2 regions of the Peribacillus sp. FSL K6-5616 genome follow, and region 1 is predicted to be linked to the other one. Evidence: riboswitches for the same ligand, from Rfam matches in the RefSeq annotation. Region 1 holds a riboswitch; the other holds the start of a gene.
What was found. A riboswitch is a leader RNA that binds a small molecule or an ion and turns the genes downstream of it on or off. The one in region 1 is predicted to bind S-adenosylmethionine.
Positions count from the first base shown of each region.

Region 2: it holds a riboswitch for S-adenosylmethionine, as region 1 does, so the genes downstream of both, MHB45_RS21805 (5-methyltetrahydropteroyltriglutamate--homocysteine S-methyltransferase) here and MHB45_RS19115 (hypothetical protein) in region 1, are expected to answer to the same signal.

Region 1 is NZ_JBBOYT010000001.1:3,948,354-3,956,795, reverse strand. It holds gene MHB45_RS19145 (FecCD family ABC transporter permease) at 1-6, shown strand, start outside; gene MHB45_RS19140 (ABC transporter ATP-binding protein) at 22-810, shown strand; gene MHB45_RS19135 (zinc-dependent alcohol dehydrogenase family protein) at 974-1,951, shown strand; gene MHB45_RS19130 (amidohydrolase family protein) at 2,132-3,442, shown strand; gene MHB45_RS19125 (nuclear transport factor 2 family protein) at 3,832-4,260, shown strand; gene MHB45_RS19120 (GNAT family N-acetyltransferase) at 4,270-4,746, shown strand; SAM riboswitch class I at 4,864-4,975, shown strand; gene MHB45_RS19115 (hypothetical protein) at 5,020-5,283, shown strand; gene MHB45_RS19110 (methionine ABC transporter ATP-binding protein) at 5,321-6,337, shown strand; gene MHB45_RS19105 (methionine ABC transporter permease) at 6,359-7,009, shown strand; gene MHB45_RS19100 (MetQ/NlpA family ABC transporter substrate-binding protein) at 7,031-7,903, shown strand; gene MHB45_RS19095 (M20 family metallopeptidase) at 7,937-8,442, shown strand, end outside.
Region 2 is NZ_JBBOYT010000001.1:4,478,350-4,486,791, reverse strand. It holds gene MHB45_RS21815 (aldehyde dehydrogenase family protein) at 1-241, opposite strand, end outside; gene MHB45_RS21810 (LysR family transcriptional regulator) at 357-1,235, shown strand; gene MHB45_RS21805 (5-methyltetrahydropteroyltriglutamate--homocysteine S-methyltransferase) at 1,289-2,392, opposite strand; SAM riboswitch class I at 2,474-2,575, opposite strand; gene MHB45_RS21800 (hypothetical protein) at 2,732-3,151, shown strand; gene MHB45_RS21795 (glycerol-3-phosphate responsive antiterminator) at 3,324-3,866, shown strand; gene MHB45_RS21790 (MIP/aquaporin family protein) at 4,092-4,916, shown strand; gene glpK (glycerol kinase GlpK) at 4,936-6,426, shown strand; gene MHB45_RS21780 (hypothetical protein) at 6,588-6,752, opposite strand; gene MHB45_RS21775 (glycerol-3-phosphate dehydrogenase/oxidase) at 6,816-8,442, shown strand, end outside.

The sequences.
Region 1 (8,442 bases):
ACATAAGGAAGGCTGAATATCATGACAACATTATCAGCAGAGCATCTTTCGCTCTCTTATGGGGCAACTCAAATCATTGATAATATCGATTTGGAAATTCCTGAAGGTAAGATCAGTATAATCATTGGTTCCAATGGTTGTGGCAAATCTACGATTCTGCGGTCTCTAGCTAGATTATTGATGCCGCAGCAAGGCACGATCTATTTAGATGGAAAGGCCATTCATCAGCAATCTTCCAAAGAAGTGGCCAAGAAATTGGCCATCTTGCCCCAAGCTCCGGAAGCTCCGGAAGATATAACCGTTAAAGAACTATGCTATTATGGCAGGCATCCGCACAAAGGCTTATTTTCCAGACAAACCCCAGAAGATCATAGGATTGTCGACCGTGCCTTATCAGCAACAAAAATGACGGAGTTCGCTGATCGGACATTGGATGCATTATCTGGAGGACAAAGGCAAAGAGCATGGATTTCGATGGCCTTGGTACAGGATACCGACCTTTTACTGTTAGATGAACCGACAACCTATCTGGATTTAGCGCACCAAATTGAAATATTGGAATTACTGCGCGATTTAAACGAAACGTATGGACGCACGATTGTCATGGTTCTGCATGATTTGAATCAAGCGGCACAGTATGCCGATCATCTGATTAGCATCAAGCAGGGAAAAATCTATAAAGAGGGACCGCCTGAAACGGTATTCACAAAAGAGATGATCAAGGACGTTTTCAGACTGGAATGCTGTATTATTGAAAACCCTGTTGAGCAAACGCCTCTATGCATTCCCATTGGTTTATCTCAGGATTAGAAAAACTAGCGCCGGCCGTGCAGAAGTAATTAAGTCAACATATTCATTGTTGGCTTTTTTGCTAATATACGAAGGAATGTTGGATAGGGGTTGTTAAGATATTTTAGATCAAGAGGTTAAATGTTAAAATGGAAAGACTTATATATTAAAGGAGACAACTATTTTGGAAGCCAAATGTATTACATTCTATGAATTTGGGGATCCGCAAACGGTTTTAAAAGTTGAAAATAAATGTATTCAAAAACCTTTCGAGGGGGAAGTCCTTGTTCGGATGATCACACGTCCCATTAATCCGTCTGACTTGCTGCCCATTCGCGGTGCCTATTCCCACAGAATCCCCTTGCCTTCCATACCTGGTTATGAAGGGGTCGGCATTGTTGAAGAGGTGGGTCCAGCAGTTTCGAAAGAGCTGATAGGCAAGCGTGTTCTGCCTTTGCGCGGTGAAGGGACCTGGCAGGATTATGTTAAAACATCAGCGGAGCTGGCGATCGTCATTCCGGATTCGATTGAAGATCATATAGCAGCGCAATTATATATAAACCCGATAACCGCATGGCTTATCAGTACAGAAGTATTAACTTTGAAACCGGATGATGTATTACTCGTAAATGCTTGCGGATCTTCCATTGGCCGTATACTCGCCCAGTTATCCAAGATTCTTGGATTTAAGCTGATTGCTGTAACGAGAAACGATAAGTATACGGAAGAACTGCTTGAACTTGGTGCGTCATATGTGATCGATACGTCCCGATCATCATTGCAGGATACAGTGATGGAAATGACGAATGGGCGCGGCGCGAAAGCGGCCATAGATTCAGTGGGCGGCATCGATGGTTCAGAACTGGCTTTTTGTGTACGGCCTAATGGCATCTTATTAACGATTGGCCTTTTATCAGGACAGTCTGTGAATTGGGCGAAAATTTCACAAAGGACAAAAGTGGATGTTAGAATGTTTCATCTTCGGCATTGGAATCAGCAGGCTTCCGTTCGAACTTGGCATGAAACATTTAACCTTTTGATGGGGTTCATTGCAGATGAAAAGTTGAAGTTCATGATGCCGGATTCCCACTACAGCCTTCAAGATGTTCAAGAAGCGATTATTGTCACGAGCAATAAAGGGAAGATATTTTTAAGCAGCTGATTTCGCAAAGGATAACCACTTAATTGAAGGAAGCATTCATCTTGGTGCTCTTCCAATAGGTTCCTAAGGTAAAGTGAAATGGCCCCTGATAATATGGAATTACTTGATTACCTGTAAGGTGCTAGTTTAGAATGCGGAATAGGACATGTTGATACTGATACGACTTTGGAGGAAATACTTATGAAAACAATATATGTGGATGCTACATTTTTTACGATGGACAAGGAAAACCAAATCATTGAAAACGGCATGATGATTGTACAAGATCATACCATATCCTACATCGGCCAGCATGATGAACAACAATTGGCAGATGCAGATCAAGTGGTCAACCTTGGCGGGAAATGGATCATGCCAGGCCTTGTGAATGCCCATTCGCATATTGTAATGACCCTTTTACGCGGTATCGGGGACGATATGCTGCTGAAGCCATGGCTTGAAACGAAAATATGGCCGATCGAAAGCCAGTTTACAACGGAAATCGCCTCTGTAAGTTCACAGCTAGGCATTATGGAAATGATGAAATCAGGAACCACGACATTTTCGGATATGTTCAATCCTAAGGGAATAGATGCCGGTGCTGTCATGGAGACGATAGGCGAAACAGGAATGCGCGGAGCCTTTTCCTATACAATCTTCAGCTTGGGTACCGAAAATGACCAGAAAGCGAACCTCATGGGGGCTGAGCAGTTTTCAAAAAACTATAAAGCATTTGCCGATGGCCGCCTGACTACCATGGTCGCACCGCATAGCCCATACGCCTGCACACCTGAAGCGATCATGGAAAGTGCACGAATTGCAAAAGAGAATGATTTGATGGTGCACATCCACGTATCGGAAACGGACTTTGAAATCCTCGACATCGAAAAACGGTACGGATCCCGTCCTGTCGAGCACCTTCGCCGTCTAGGCCTGTTCGATCAGCCTACAGTGATGGCACATGGAGTGGTCCTTAATGATGAAGAGCGGGCGATCCTAAAACAGCATGATGTTCGCGTTGCCCATAATCCGATCAGTAATCTGAAGCTCGGATCTGGGATAGCCGATGTCGTCAGCCTTCTTGATGCAGGCATTAAAGTGGGAGTGGCAACAGATGGCGTCGCCTCCAATAACAACTTCGATATGTTCGAAGAAATGAGGACAGCCGCATTGCTGCAAAAAGGAATGTATAAGGATGCCACAAAATTCCCTGCCCAAACAGCACTCGCCATGGCCACAAGAATGGGCGCCGAAGCGATAGGCATGGGTCACACAGGATTACTGGAAGCTGGTAAAAAAGCGGATTTCATCACCATTTACCCATATAACAAAGAACACCTGCAGCCACTGAGTGAAGCCTATTCGCACCTGCTTTATGCAGCACGCGGAAATGACGTATGTGATGTATACATTGATGGCAAAATGGTCGTGAAAGATGGCCGCTGCTTAACGATCGATGAAGAAAAAGTAATCGCCGAAACCAATCGTCTGCAAGGAACCCTATCACGATAACACTGATGGGAGAACAACCGGATGCACAGAAGAAAGGAGCTGCCATTTGCAGCTCCTTTTTTTTATTGGGGTGGGAGTAATATGGCAGTAAAAAAGGAATGGCCGCTAGTATCGTGGAATAAATTATTTTTAACACTTAGAAATCCGTTGTGAGTCCAGTTACGAAGTAAGCCAGCTAAAAATAGTAATATAATGGGGACGGCAAAAACGGTTAAAAACGAGATAATGCCGCTGACCGCAAGATGAGCCAACTGCTAATCAGCAAGCAGCTGGATAAAAAAACTTAAATCGCATGGTTCATGAATTACTGAAAATCTACGTATTAATTATTCACGATTTTCCTATTTGGTTTCTTCGAGGGAAATGGTTGAAAAAGGAGGATAAGATGAATGGACAGGGAATCTTCATTATTAAAAGAGCATTTGTATCAGCTGGAGGAGAAATTGTTAAAATCTGAAGTTCGTACATCTCCAGAAGTACTTTCATCATTATTGAAAGATGATTTCTTTGAGTTCGGCAGTTCAGGTAACATATGGACAAAAAGTGATTTTATGGGGCAAGAGGGAGCCGGAGCGGTGAACATGACACTAAGTCAATTTGAGATGCATCCATTGTCTGATGATACCGTGCTAACTACATACCGGATTTTTGATGAAGATAAGCTGGAACATACCTTAAGAAGTTCAATTTGGAAGTGTGCGAATGGAAGATGGCAAATGTTTTTTCATCAAGGCACAAAAACAAAAGGGCTCCTTTATGCCCTTTTTTTTTATGAAAAAGAAAGTTTTCCCTGCTTGAAAACTATTTCACTAAAATGATAGGGGTGGATGAAGTTGATCTTTCGGACCATTGATACGGACAAAGATAAAGATACTATCATTAATTTCCGGAAAGATTCCTTTGTTGTAAGTTTTGGAACTGATGCTGGTTTGGGAGATGAACATGCATATCTGCAACGAATGGAAGAAAGGGTCCGCAAATTTCCGGATGGACAGGTGATCATTGAAAAGGACCAAGAACCGATTGGACAAATGGAACTTCAAATTCGGGAGTATGAAGGAACTGAAATTGGCTATGTGAATCTATTTTATCTTATTCCCGAATACCGCAGTAAAGGCCTTGGCAAGGAATTGGTTCGCTACGCAGAAAACTTTTTCAGGCAATTTAATGTATCCGAATATCACTTAAGGGTTTCTCCGGATAATCAAAGGGCGATTTCTTTATATACGAATTCAGGCATGGTGAAGATAAGGGAAGAAAATGAAAAATACCCTGTATGGAGAATGAGTAAATCATTATATTAATATAATTAAAAAGTATCGATTCACTATACTATGAAACTATTTATCGCGATGAAAAATATGGTTGACTTTAGTGGAATTAGAATATATAGTGAAGGACATAATTAAATATAACGTTAATTCTTATCAAGAGATGTGGAGGGACTTGGCCCTATGATACCTCGGCAGCGGGTTTTTACTTTTGTAAAAATACTGTGCTAATTCCAACGGACGAAAGTTTGAAAGATAAGAAGGAGCTTTTCTTAGATAATTAATTTTAAGAGTTTACTCTTTTTTATGTCTAAAAGAGGCCTCTTCTGTCTGATGACGGAAGAGGCCTCTTTTGTTAATTCAAAATGTATATGGTTATTTGGAGAATTGGTGCAATTACTCGTGAATTTCGCAGATTTACTCGTGAGTTTGGTGCAATTACTCGTGAATTTCGCAGATTTACTCGTGAGTTTGGTGCATTTACTCGTGAATTTTGCAGATTTACTCGTGAGTTTGACAGAATTTAACCCTATCATTATGAAGCGTTGCAAAGCTCTTCTCTCTGGATAAGGAATTCGTACAAATAAACAGCATGGGGGGAGATTGGATGATTGAGTTTCAAGGTGTTAAAAAGGTTTATCAAACAAAGAAACAGACTGTCGAGGCTTTGAAGGGCATTGATTTGACAGTGGAAAAGGGGGATATATTCGGGGTAGTCGGTTATAGCGGGGCCGGAAAGAGTACGTTGATCAGGTTGGTCAATTTGCTTGAACATCCTTCAGATGGTTCGGTGGTTGTTGGGGGCAAGGATTTAACCAAATTAAGCCCGAAGGAATTACGGGCAGAAAAGAAAAAAATCGGGATGATCTTTCAGCATTTCAACTTACTAAACTCAAAAACTGTTTTTGATAATATTGCCATGCCGCTGGTTTTATCGGGAACTCCGGCTAAGGAAATCAAAGAACGTGTAGGCGAGCTATTGGAGTTCGTTGGCTTATCGAGCAAAGCAAAGAGTTATCCGGAACAATTATCCGGCGGGCAAAAGCAGCGGATCGGCATTGCGAGGGCATTGGCTACGAATCCATCGATCTTATTGTGTGATGAAGCTACGTCGGCATTGGATCCACAAACAACGAGTGCAGTTCTGCAGCTCTTAAAAAAAATTAATAAAGAATACAATATCACCATTTTGCTAATCACTCATGAGATGTCTGTCATTCGGGAAATTTGCAATAAGGTAGCGGTCATGGAGGGCGGCTGCGTCGTTGAACAAGGTTCGGTTTTCGAAGTTTTTGCCAAGCCGCAAACGGATATTGCAAAAAACTTCGTGAGAACGGTCATACATGACGAAATTCCACAAAGTTTCTTAAAAAGCATAGGGTCCCATATCCCGATTATTTGGAAAATTAATTTTATTGGAACTACTTCGGGTACTCCTTTACTTTCAACCATCTCGAAGAAATATGATGTTCATTTAAGTGTCTTATCAGCCAATATTTCTGAAATCCAAGAAACGCCTTTCGGGAATTTGATCATCGAAGTAACGGGGAGCAAAAATGAGGTCGACAAGGCTTATCAATATATTAAAGATGAGGGGATTCTCGTCCAGGAGGTGCAAGTATAAATGGGTAATACGCTTTGGGGAATGGAAATAACGGCAGACCAGCTGTCGACAGCTTTCGGTGACACACTTTATATGGTAGCCATCTCATTGATATTTTCCGGATTGATCGGGCTTCCGCTCGGTATCCTGCTTGTCATTACAAGAAAGGGTCACATCCTGGAGAATAAATGGATTTTTAATGTATTGAACCCGATCATCAATATCCTGCGGTCCGTTCCTTTCATCATCTTGCTTGTAGCACTCATTCCGTTTACAAGAATGATTGTCGGCAGTGCAATCGGAACGAATGCGGCCATTGTTCCGCTAATCTTTTACGCGGCTCCTTATATTGCACGGCTTGTGGAAAACTCGCTGTTGGAAGTGGACAAAGGGATCATCGAGGCAGCTCAGGCGATGGGGGCGACAACATGGCAAATCATTTACCGCTTTTTGATTCCCGAGGGACTTAGTTCGTTAATCCTGACATTTACAACAGCGACAATCGGGCTTGTTGGATCTACGGCGATGGCAGGTGCCGTCGGTGCAGGCGGGGTCGGGGATTTAGCCTTGGCTTACGGTTACCAAAGGTTCGATACGATGACGATGATCGTCACAGTGGCGGCGCTCGTGATCATCGTTCAATTATTGCAATCCACCGGGAATTTTGTTTCAAGAAAAATCAGAAGAAGATAAAACTAACAGGAGGCAGGAAAAATGAAAAAAATCTTATTAACGATCATGGTATTGGCATTGGCCATCGTGGCTGCAGCATGCGGGAACAAAGAGGGTGCTTCAGGGAGTTCGGATGATGTGAAAACAGTGAAAGTCGGTGTCAGTAGCGGGGATACGAGAACATGGGAATACATTGTCGATTTGGCGAAAGAGGACGGACTTAATATCGAACTGGTCACTTTCAATGATTATATCCAACCAAACCTTGCGTTAAGCGAAGGTGAAATTGATGCCAATTCATTCCAAACGGTCGCCTATTTTGATGAATTCGTTCAAGATCAAAATCTGAAATTGGAGGCCATCGGGTCGACTGTCATTGCACCTATGGGCCTTTATTCGAAAAAACATAAAAGTCTCAAAGATCTTCCGGATGATGCTACGGTAGCCGTTCCGAATGAAGCAACAAACTTTGGCCGTGCACTGCTCCTGCTTCAGGAAGCTGGATTGATTACATTGAAAGAAGAATTCAATGGATCGGGATCATTGGAAATCATTAAGGAAAATCCGAAAAACCTGAAAATCCAGCCTGTTGCTGCCGGCAATACACCGCGTCTATTGGATGATGCCGATGCTTCAGCCATCAATAATAACTTTGCCGTCGAAGCAGGCCTTACATTAAAAGATTCTTTATTCCATGAAAGTAAAACGGCGAAACCATATATTAATATCATTGCAGTTAAAAAGGGTAATGCCGATCGTCCTGAGCTGCAAAAATTAGTGGAGCTTTATCAATCGAAAGAAGTGGAAGCGTTCATTGAAAAAACGTTTAAAGGAAACACCATTCCTGCCTATGTTTCTGTAGATGAATTAGTGAATTACCAGGATGCATGGACAAAACCAGCTAATGAAAAGTAATGGATGTATTCAAGAAAAAGGGGAGATTAAGACATGGCGAGAGAATCAGTGCTGAAGCAGCATAAGCAAATCATTGAAGACCATATCGACCTTCATTCCGAATTATATATCGAAACGAGCCAAGCCATTCATGCCAAACCTGAAATTGGGAATCAAGAGTTCTTCGCTTCGGATACATTAACCGGAATACTTCAAAATGAAGGATTTGAAGTGACCCGCAATATTGCCGGGCATGAAACAGGGTTCATCGCCAAAAAAAACTCTTCAAAGAAAGGACCTACAATTGCCTTTTTAGCCGAGTATGATGCATTGCCGGGTTTAGGCCATGCTTGCGGCCATAATATCATCGGCACAACGAGTGTGGCGGCAGGCATTTCCCTGGCTCAAGTGCTGGAGGAAACGGGCGGAGAGGTGATCGTTTTCGGAACACCGGCTGAAGAGGGCGGGCCGAATGGAAGTGCAAAAGGAAGCTTTGTGAAGCACGGTCTATTTGATGGGGTGGATGCGGCCATCCTTATCCATCCTGCAGGAAAAACGGG
Region 2 (8,442 bases), 530 kb from region 1:
GCAGGAATTCACCAACTTTAAGCAGGACCTGACGACGTTTTTCGGCTGATGTTTTTGCCCAACCTTTTTGAGCATTCTTTGCTATTTCAAATGATTCTTCGAGCTGTTTTGATGTAGCCAAGCTCACATTTGAAATCACGGCATTATTGTATGGGTTTAAAATATTATATCTGCGTTGACTTAAGCCTTCCATCCATTCCCCATTGATGAAGCTTTTGTTTAAATCCTTGAATTTCTCCATTTTGAACACCCCTTTATGTTGTAAACAAATATATTTTACTGCTGTTTGTATCATATTTAAAATATCTATATAATTAAGTTTATATACGATATACATATATATCAGAGGTGCCAATATGGATATTAGACAATTACGATATTTTCTCATTCTTGCAGAAGAAGGCCAGGTTTCCCGTGCAGCCAAAAAGTTGAATATGTCACAGCCGCCATTAAGCCAGCAGCTCCGCCTTATGGAAGAAGAATTAGGGACTACTTTACTTGAGCGAAAAAGGAACGGTAAAAGTATGGAGTTGACCGAAGCTGGGAGGGTACTTTACGAGAAGGCTAAGGATATGCTGCAATATTTCGAGGACTCCTTGCTCGAAGTGAAGGAAACGGGTGAGGGAATTAAAGGTACACTTTCAGTAGGTTCCGTACTTGCGTATATGTCTTATTTACCTGATAAAATTAATAGTTTCAAGAAAAAATATCCTTCCGTTTCCTTTAAAATATTCGCAGGAGATCCATATGAAATAAGTAATTATTTGGAGAATCAGGATATCGAACTTGCCATTGTTCATTTACCTGTCGAGATGAAGGGTCTTTCCAGTTTGAACTTAGGACAAGTGCCGAATGTTTTTGTTGTACCTGAGGATTGGGACAGCTTCACTTCGAAGGATAGGGTTCATTTAAAGGATATTGAAAACATCCCATTGCTTTTAGTGCATAGGGAAAAAGGACCAGGGATTTACGAGGAAATTATCGAGGAATTTAAAAAGCGGGAAATACAGCTAAATATTTTATGCGAATGCCATGATGTAAATGTTCTGCTTTCTCTGGTTGCAGCTGGAGTTGGGGCGAGTATTGTTCCGAAATCAGCTGTTTCACCCCATATTTTAAAAGGAGTGAAAGTGCTGGATATTATCGATTCTTCAATTCAATCGAATATAGCCTTGGTTTTTAGACAAGATCGTTATCTTTCCAAAACGGCAAAACATTTTATTGAGTTGTTTTGAAGAAAAGCTAGGCCTTCCTAATGCCTAGCTTTTACTTTACATTTAAGGATGAATCATTCCCATACTTCTTTTGCTAAATCAACGACGAATTTCAGTTTTTCCCATTGCTGTGCTTCGGTTAGCTTGTTGCCGTGATGTGTGGAGGCGAAGCCGCATTGGGGGCTTAAGCATAATTGTTCGAGCGGAACGAAGTGTGAGGCTTCTTTAATGCGTGCCTTAACAGCTTCCTTGTCCTCGATTTCCCCATTTTTTGAAGTGACGACACCCAGTACGACCCGTGCACCGCCATTTGGAATGTATTTCAAGGGTTTGAAATCCCCTGAGCGTTGATCATCATATTCCAAGAAGAATCCATCCACTTTTTCTTTTGCCAATAAAGTTGGGGCGATACGGGCATAGCTTCCTTCAAACGCCCATGTCGACTGGTAGTTTCCGCGACATAGGTGGGTAGTGACGATAAGGTCTTCTGGTTTGCCTTCCAATGCGCCATTAATGACCCGAAGTGCAAGATCAATTAATTGTTCCCTCGTATATTTTCCATCCTTGAACTGGAAATCCGGAGCTGAAAGTCTGGCAATATATACATCATCCAATTGAAGATAACGCACACCTGCTTCATAAAAGGCTTTCAAAGCATGCTGATAGGCTTTGATGATATCATTTGCATAGTCTTCGATATCAGGGTAGACGTCTTCATTATGAATGCCTGCAGCAAATAATTGATTCGGACTGGGAATGGTTTGCTTGGCAACGGCACGTCCGTTCACGATTTTATTCAATTCAATGAAATCACGAATGAAGGGATGTTCAGGGTTGAATGAAACCTTCCCGGTATTGCGAACATTATATCTCTCTGTTTCGGCACCATCGAATGTGAGGCCTTTTTCAGTTACATATCCCTCGATGCCATTTAAATGTTCGAGGAAGTCAAAGTGCCACCATGTTCGTCTGAACTCACCGTCCGTAACGGACTCTAAACCAACTTCAATTTGTTTATCGACGATCCGTTTGATTTCTTCGGTTTCAATTTCACGAAGCCGCTCAGCTGAAATGGTACCTTCCTTAAAGTCCTTTCTGGCAATATGTAAACGTTCCGGTCTTAATAAACTTCCGACGTGGTCCGCCCTGAATGGTGCTTTCGTTAATGTGATTGACATGTTGATTCCTTCTTTCCTTTTAAAAATAAAAAACCTCTTCTTAAAAATAAGAAGAGGTGTTGGCAATAAAGCTATATACTCTTCTTATCTTCAAGTTTTTACACTCCTGGAATTAGCACAGTACAAGATCAGTCTGTTGCTGAGGCATCAAAGGGCCAGTCCCTCCACCTCTCTGGATAAGAGTTGTCTATTAAATTAACTATGACTATACAGGTAGTTTTTATGAAGGTCAAGGGGTGGAGGTGGAATATTTCGAATATACCGTTTATTAACCCGGGCTGAAATGTTAACGGCATCAGGGAATCCGGCATATGCTTTGAGTGTGGAGGGGATGCAAGGATGAGTCCATTCAAAAATGGCATACCGTTTACGGTAACTGAAGCCATGATAGAGAGAATCATAAAAATGAAATCATCTGGTCAGGATATTAAAGTCGAGATTACGCCAAGGCATATTGTGCTTTCCGGTACGATGGAAGTGAAAAAAATGATGTTTAAGAAAAACGTGGCTTTCCGGATTACATTAAAACCGGTTCATGTGGAAAAAAGAACGATTTCATTCGAATTAGTGGAAATGGAACCCATTGACAGGAATTTCATCAACCAAAGGATATTTAACAGACCGCCATTTTTTGAATATGAAAAAAGAGCAATCAAAATGAATGTTAATGCTTGGAGCATCGTGAGGAAAATTCCGATTGGCACAATTAAATCGTATGAACTCGCCGAAGGTGCATTGAAAATGAAACTTTCTATATGATTTAAGGGGATATTTTACATATATCCTTAGCCGTAACCTATAAAGGGTTTGCCAGGTATGATAGTGTTAAGATGACATGGTTCATGAAAAAATGTGTTTGATAAATCAAGCTCTTTAAAATATACTAAATGACTTGAAGTTTTGAGTTTTTCTGGGAATGAGGAGGATAATGATGGATCAGAAGATTTTGCCTGCTTCAGCAAGCATGAAGGATTTCGAAAGATTTCTAGAAAGTTCCTATGAAATAGGTGTGTTTCTTGATTTGCATATCTCACAATTGAAAAATGTAAGTATGATGGCAAAGCAGCATAATAAGAAAATGATTTATCATGTCGATTTGATCCATGGCATAAGAAGTGATGAGTACGCGACGGAATTCATTTGTCAGGAATATAACCCCTATGGGCTGATTTCGACTAAATCAAGCGTTATATTGAAGGCGAAGCAAAAGGGGGTCATTGCCATCCAGCGAATCTTTTTAATAGACTCACATGCGCTTGAGAAAAGTTATAAGCTGGTGCAGAAAACAAAGCCGGATTATATCGAAGTATTGCCGGGCGCCATGCCATGGATGATAAAAGAAGTGAAGGAACGATTGCAGACACCGATTTTTGCAGGCGGCCTCATACGTACTTCGGATGAAGTCCTGAATGCCCTTGATGCAGGGGCATCGTCAATCACCACTTCAAAAACGGAATTATGGGATATCGTCTAATAGGGAAAAATTGAAAAAAATTACAGAAAAATAGATTAATTTCTCACAAATTATTGACAGCGTTTTCATAACCTAGTATATTTTACAGTACAAGTTAATATATGTGACGGAGACTAGGAGATTCACAACAGATCTATTCATAATTTTTTTATGAAGATAGTTCTGCTGTGGATCTCCTTTTATTTGTTGGCAAGGTTTAAAAAATTATCAGGGGAGGGTTTTATCATGACTCCATTTTGGGGAGAAGTGTTAGGCACGATGATTTTAGTTTTATTCGGAGCAGGTATTGGGGCAGGTTCATCCTTAAAGGGTTCCTATGCAAAAGATGCCGGCTGGATCGTTATCACGATTGCATGGGGATTGGCTGTTACCATGGGTGTTTTTGCAGTGGGGTCCATAAGCGGGGCGCATTTAAACCCGGCGGTCACAGTTGGGTTTGCCATTATTGGAGAATTTCCATGGAGTGATGTGCCCGGTTACATCGTTGCCCAGATGATTGGCGCGATACTCGGCGCAACTCTAGTATTCCTGCACTATTTGCCACACTGGAAAGCTACGGATGATCCAGGGGCGAAGCTTGGTGTGTTCGCGACTTCACCTGCAATCCCGCACACATTTTCAAATCTACTAAGTGAGATGATTGGAACTTTCATCCTTATTCTTGGTCTATTATTTATAGGGGCCAATGATTTTACAGAGGGTCTAAACCCATTCGCAGTAGGGTTATTGATTGTCGTGATCGGGATGTCACTTGGGGGAACGACAGGATACGCCATTAACCCGGCCCGCGACCTGGGGCCGCGCATCGCTCACTTTTTGCTGCCGATACCTGGTAAAGGCAATTCCAACTGGGGCTATTCATGGATTCCGGTCGTTGGACCGATTGTAGGGGGTTCACTTGGTGCCGTTTGTTATAAAGCATTTTTTATGGGGGAAATAACGGCAGGATTTTGGTCTGTTATGGGTGCAAGCCTGGTACTATTGATAGTAGCCTATGCTTTTGGTAAAAAACAGTCAAATGAAATGGATAGCAGAAATATCGCTAGTTAATTAAAAGGGGGCATACACAATGGAAAAATACATTTTATCATTAGATCAAGGAACAACAAGTTCTAGGGCGATTTTATTTAATGAAAAGGGGGAAATCGTCCATTCCTCCCAAAAGGAATTCACACAGCATTTCCCTAAACCAGGCTGGGTCGAGCATAACGCCAATGAGATTTGGGGATCGATCCTGGCGGTGATTGCCGGTGTACTATCTGAATCCGGTGTAAAACCAGAGCAAATTGCCGGTATCGGGATCACCAATCAGCGTGAAACGGCAGTCGTTTGGGATAAGGAAACAGGTACACCTGTCTATAATGCGATTGTATGGCAGTCCAGGCAAACAAGTGGAATCTGTGATGAGTTGAAGGAAAAGGGACTTAATGATTTATTCCGGGATAAAACGGGATTGTTGATAGATGCCTATTTTTCCGGAACGAAAGTGAAATGGATCCTCGATAATGTGGAAGGGGCAAGGCAAAAGGCAGATGAAGGCAAGCTGTTATTCGGTACCATCGATACTTGGCTGATCTGGAAGCTATCAGGAGGCAAGGCTCATGTAACGGACTATTCCAATGCATCCCGGACATTGATGTACAATATCCATGAACTGAAATGGGATGAAGAACTGCTTGAGATATTGACTGTACCAAAGTCGATGCTGCCGGAAGTGAGGCCTTCCTCAGAGGAATATGCACGTACGATCGACTATCATTTCTTCGGCCAATCGATTCCGATCGCCGGGGCAGCCGGTGATCAGCAGGCAGCATTATTCGGCCAAGCCTGCTTTAATGAAGGAATGGCTAAAAATACGTATGGAACAGGCTGTTTCATGCTCATGAATACAGGAACCAAGGCTGTCAGCTCCGAACACGGACTATTGACGACCCTTGCTTGGGGCTTGAATGGGAAGGTCGAATATGCACTTGAAGGCAGTATATTCGTAGCTGGCTCCGCCATCCAATGGCTCCGCGATGGCCTGCGGATGCTGCATGATGCCAAGGACAGCGAGGCCTATGCAAAACGGGTGGAAAGTACGGATGGAGTATATGTGGTACCAGCTTTCGTAGGACTTGGAACTCCATATTGGGACAGCGAAGTGCGGGGAGCCGTTTTTGGTTTGACGCGCGGCACATCAAAAGAACATTTCATTCGTGCCACACTTGAATCACTTGCGTATCAAACGAAGGATGTCCTTGATGCAATGGAGGCAGATTCAGGAATCGAGCTGCAAACATTAAGAGTGGATGGCGGGGCAGTCAAGAATGACTTCTTGATGCAATTCCAGGGCGACTTATTACGTGTGCCCGTCGAGAGGCCGACCATAAACGAAACCACTGCATTAGGTGCTGCATACTTAGCAGGCCTTGCTGTCGGGTATTGGAAGGATCAAGAAGAAATCTCCCGGCAATGGGCGGTGGATAAAACCTTTGAACCATCCATGGAAGAGCAAGAAAGTGAAAAATTATATGAAGGCTGGAAGAAAGCCGTACATGCCGCTATGGCGTTTAAATAAAAAACAACATGTATCCTTTCTCAAATGAGCTGGAGTATGCTATAATGAAATCAAGTTAATAACTCGGCCGGAGAACAGGAGAGACCATGAATGCGTTATCGTTAATTCGATAATGTGCATTTATGGTCTCTTTTTTTGTTTTTAACGGCAGATTAGGGATATTAATATCTATATAACTTATGCGAACAAATGAACCAATTGAATATAATGACCGAATTCACGAGTAAATCGTGTGAATTCACGAGTAAACCGTGCGAATTCACGAGTAAAAGTGCAGAATTCACGAGTAAATCATACGAATTCACGAGTAAAAGTGCAGAATTCACGAGTGAACAGCGCCAATTCATACAAAAAACAATAGAATGCAATACTTAAAGGAGGAGTCAGGCATGAGGTTTTCAAATATATATCGGGAAGAAACGGTCGAAACTCTGAAAAAAGAGAAATATGATGTGGTTGTCATTGGTGGGGGAATTACCGGTGCAGGGATCGCCCTGGATGCAACGACCCGTGGAATGAAAGTGGCTTTGGTTGAAATGCAGGACTTTGCAGCAGGTACTTCAAGCCGCTCGACAAAACTTGTTCATGGCGGGTTGCGGTATTTGAAGCAATTTGAAATAAAAATGGTTGCCGAGGTTGGTAAAGAGCGAGAAATCGTTTATGAAAATGGGCCGCATGTGACCACGCCGGAATGGATGCTGTTACCGATGCACAAAGGAGGAACCTTCGGGAAATTCAGTACCTCCATTGGACTTCGGGTATATGATTTCCTTGCGGGTGTTAAAAAAGCCGAACGCAGGAAAATGCTTTCGGCAGATGAAACACTAAAGCGGGAGCCTCTCGTTAAGAAAGAGGGACTGAAGGGCGGAGGCTACTATGTTGAATACCGGACAGATGATGCACGTCTTACTATTGAAGTCATGAAGGCGGCTGTCGATAAAGGTGCAACACCGATAAATTATACAAAAGTAGATAAATTGTTATATGAAAATGGAAAGGTGAACGGCGTCCAAGTTGCCGATTTACTTTCAGGTGATTCTTTTGAAATATACGCAGACAAAGTTATTAATGCAGCAGGTCCGTGGGTGGATTCCATTCGTGAGAAGGACCAATCGAAAAAAGGGAAGACGCTGAAGTTATCCAAGGGTGTTCACGTGGTCATCGACCAATCGAAATTCCCGTTGAAGCAGGCGCTTTATTTTGATACGCCTGATGGCCGGATGATTTTTGCCATCCCGAGAGCCGGTAAAGCTTATGTAGGGACTACGGATACTTTTTATGATGGTGATCCTGCAGTGCCGACCGTTACTTCCGAAGACCGTGCCTATCTATTAAAGTCCATACATTATATGTTTCCAGAAGTGAACATTACGGATGATGATATCGAATCCAGCTGGGCTGGGGTAAGGCCGTTGATTCTTGAAGAAGGGAAAGATCCTTCTGAGATATCAAGGAAAGATGAAATCTGGGAGTCCGATTCTGGCCTTATCACGATTGCGGGTGGGAAATTGACCGGTTATCGCAAAATGGCAAAAACGACGGTCGACCTTTTGGCAGGGAAGCTTGCCCAGCAATCCAATAAAACTTACCCAGCCAGCACCACTAAAAGAATGCCGATTTCCGGAGGGGATGTCGGGGGATCAAGCAACTTCTCCGATTATATCAAGCAACATATTCAAAGGGGAGTTGACTCAGGACTCACTGTTAAGGACTCCGAAGAGATATTGGCCATGTACGGGTCCAACGCACCTGTGTTATTCGATTTCGCAAAACGCGAAGGAGACGGAGGAGCAAGCAGTGACCTTCCAAAGAAATTGTTCGTACAGCTGAAATACGCACTAGATCATGAAATGGCCGCAACTCCAGTGGACTTCTTCTTCCGCAGGACCGGGACCCTGTTATTCGATATCGATTTAGTCCAAGCGCATAAACGTGCAGTGATCGATTATATGGCTGTGTATTTCGGATGGATGGAATCAACAAAAATGGAGAGAACCAATCAATTGGAACAGGAAA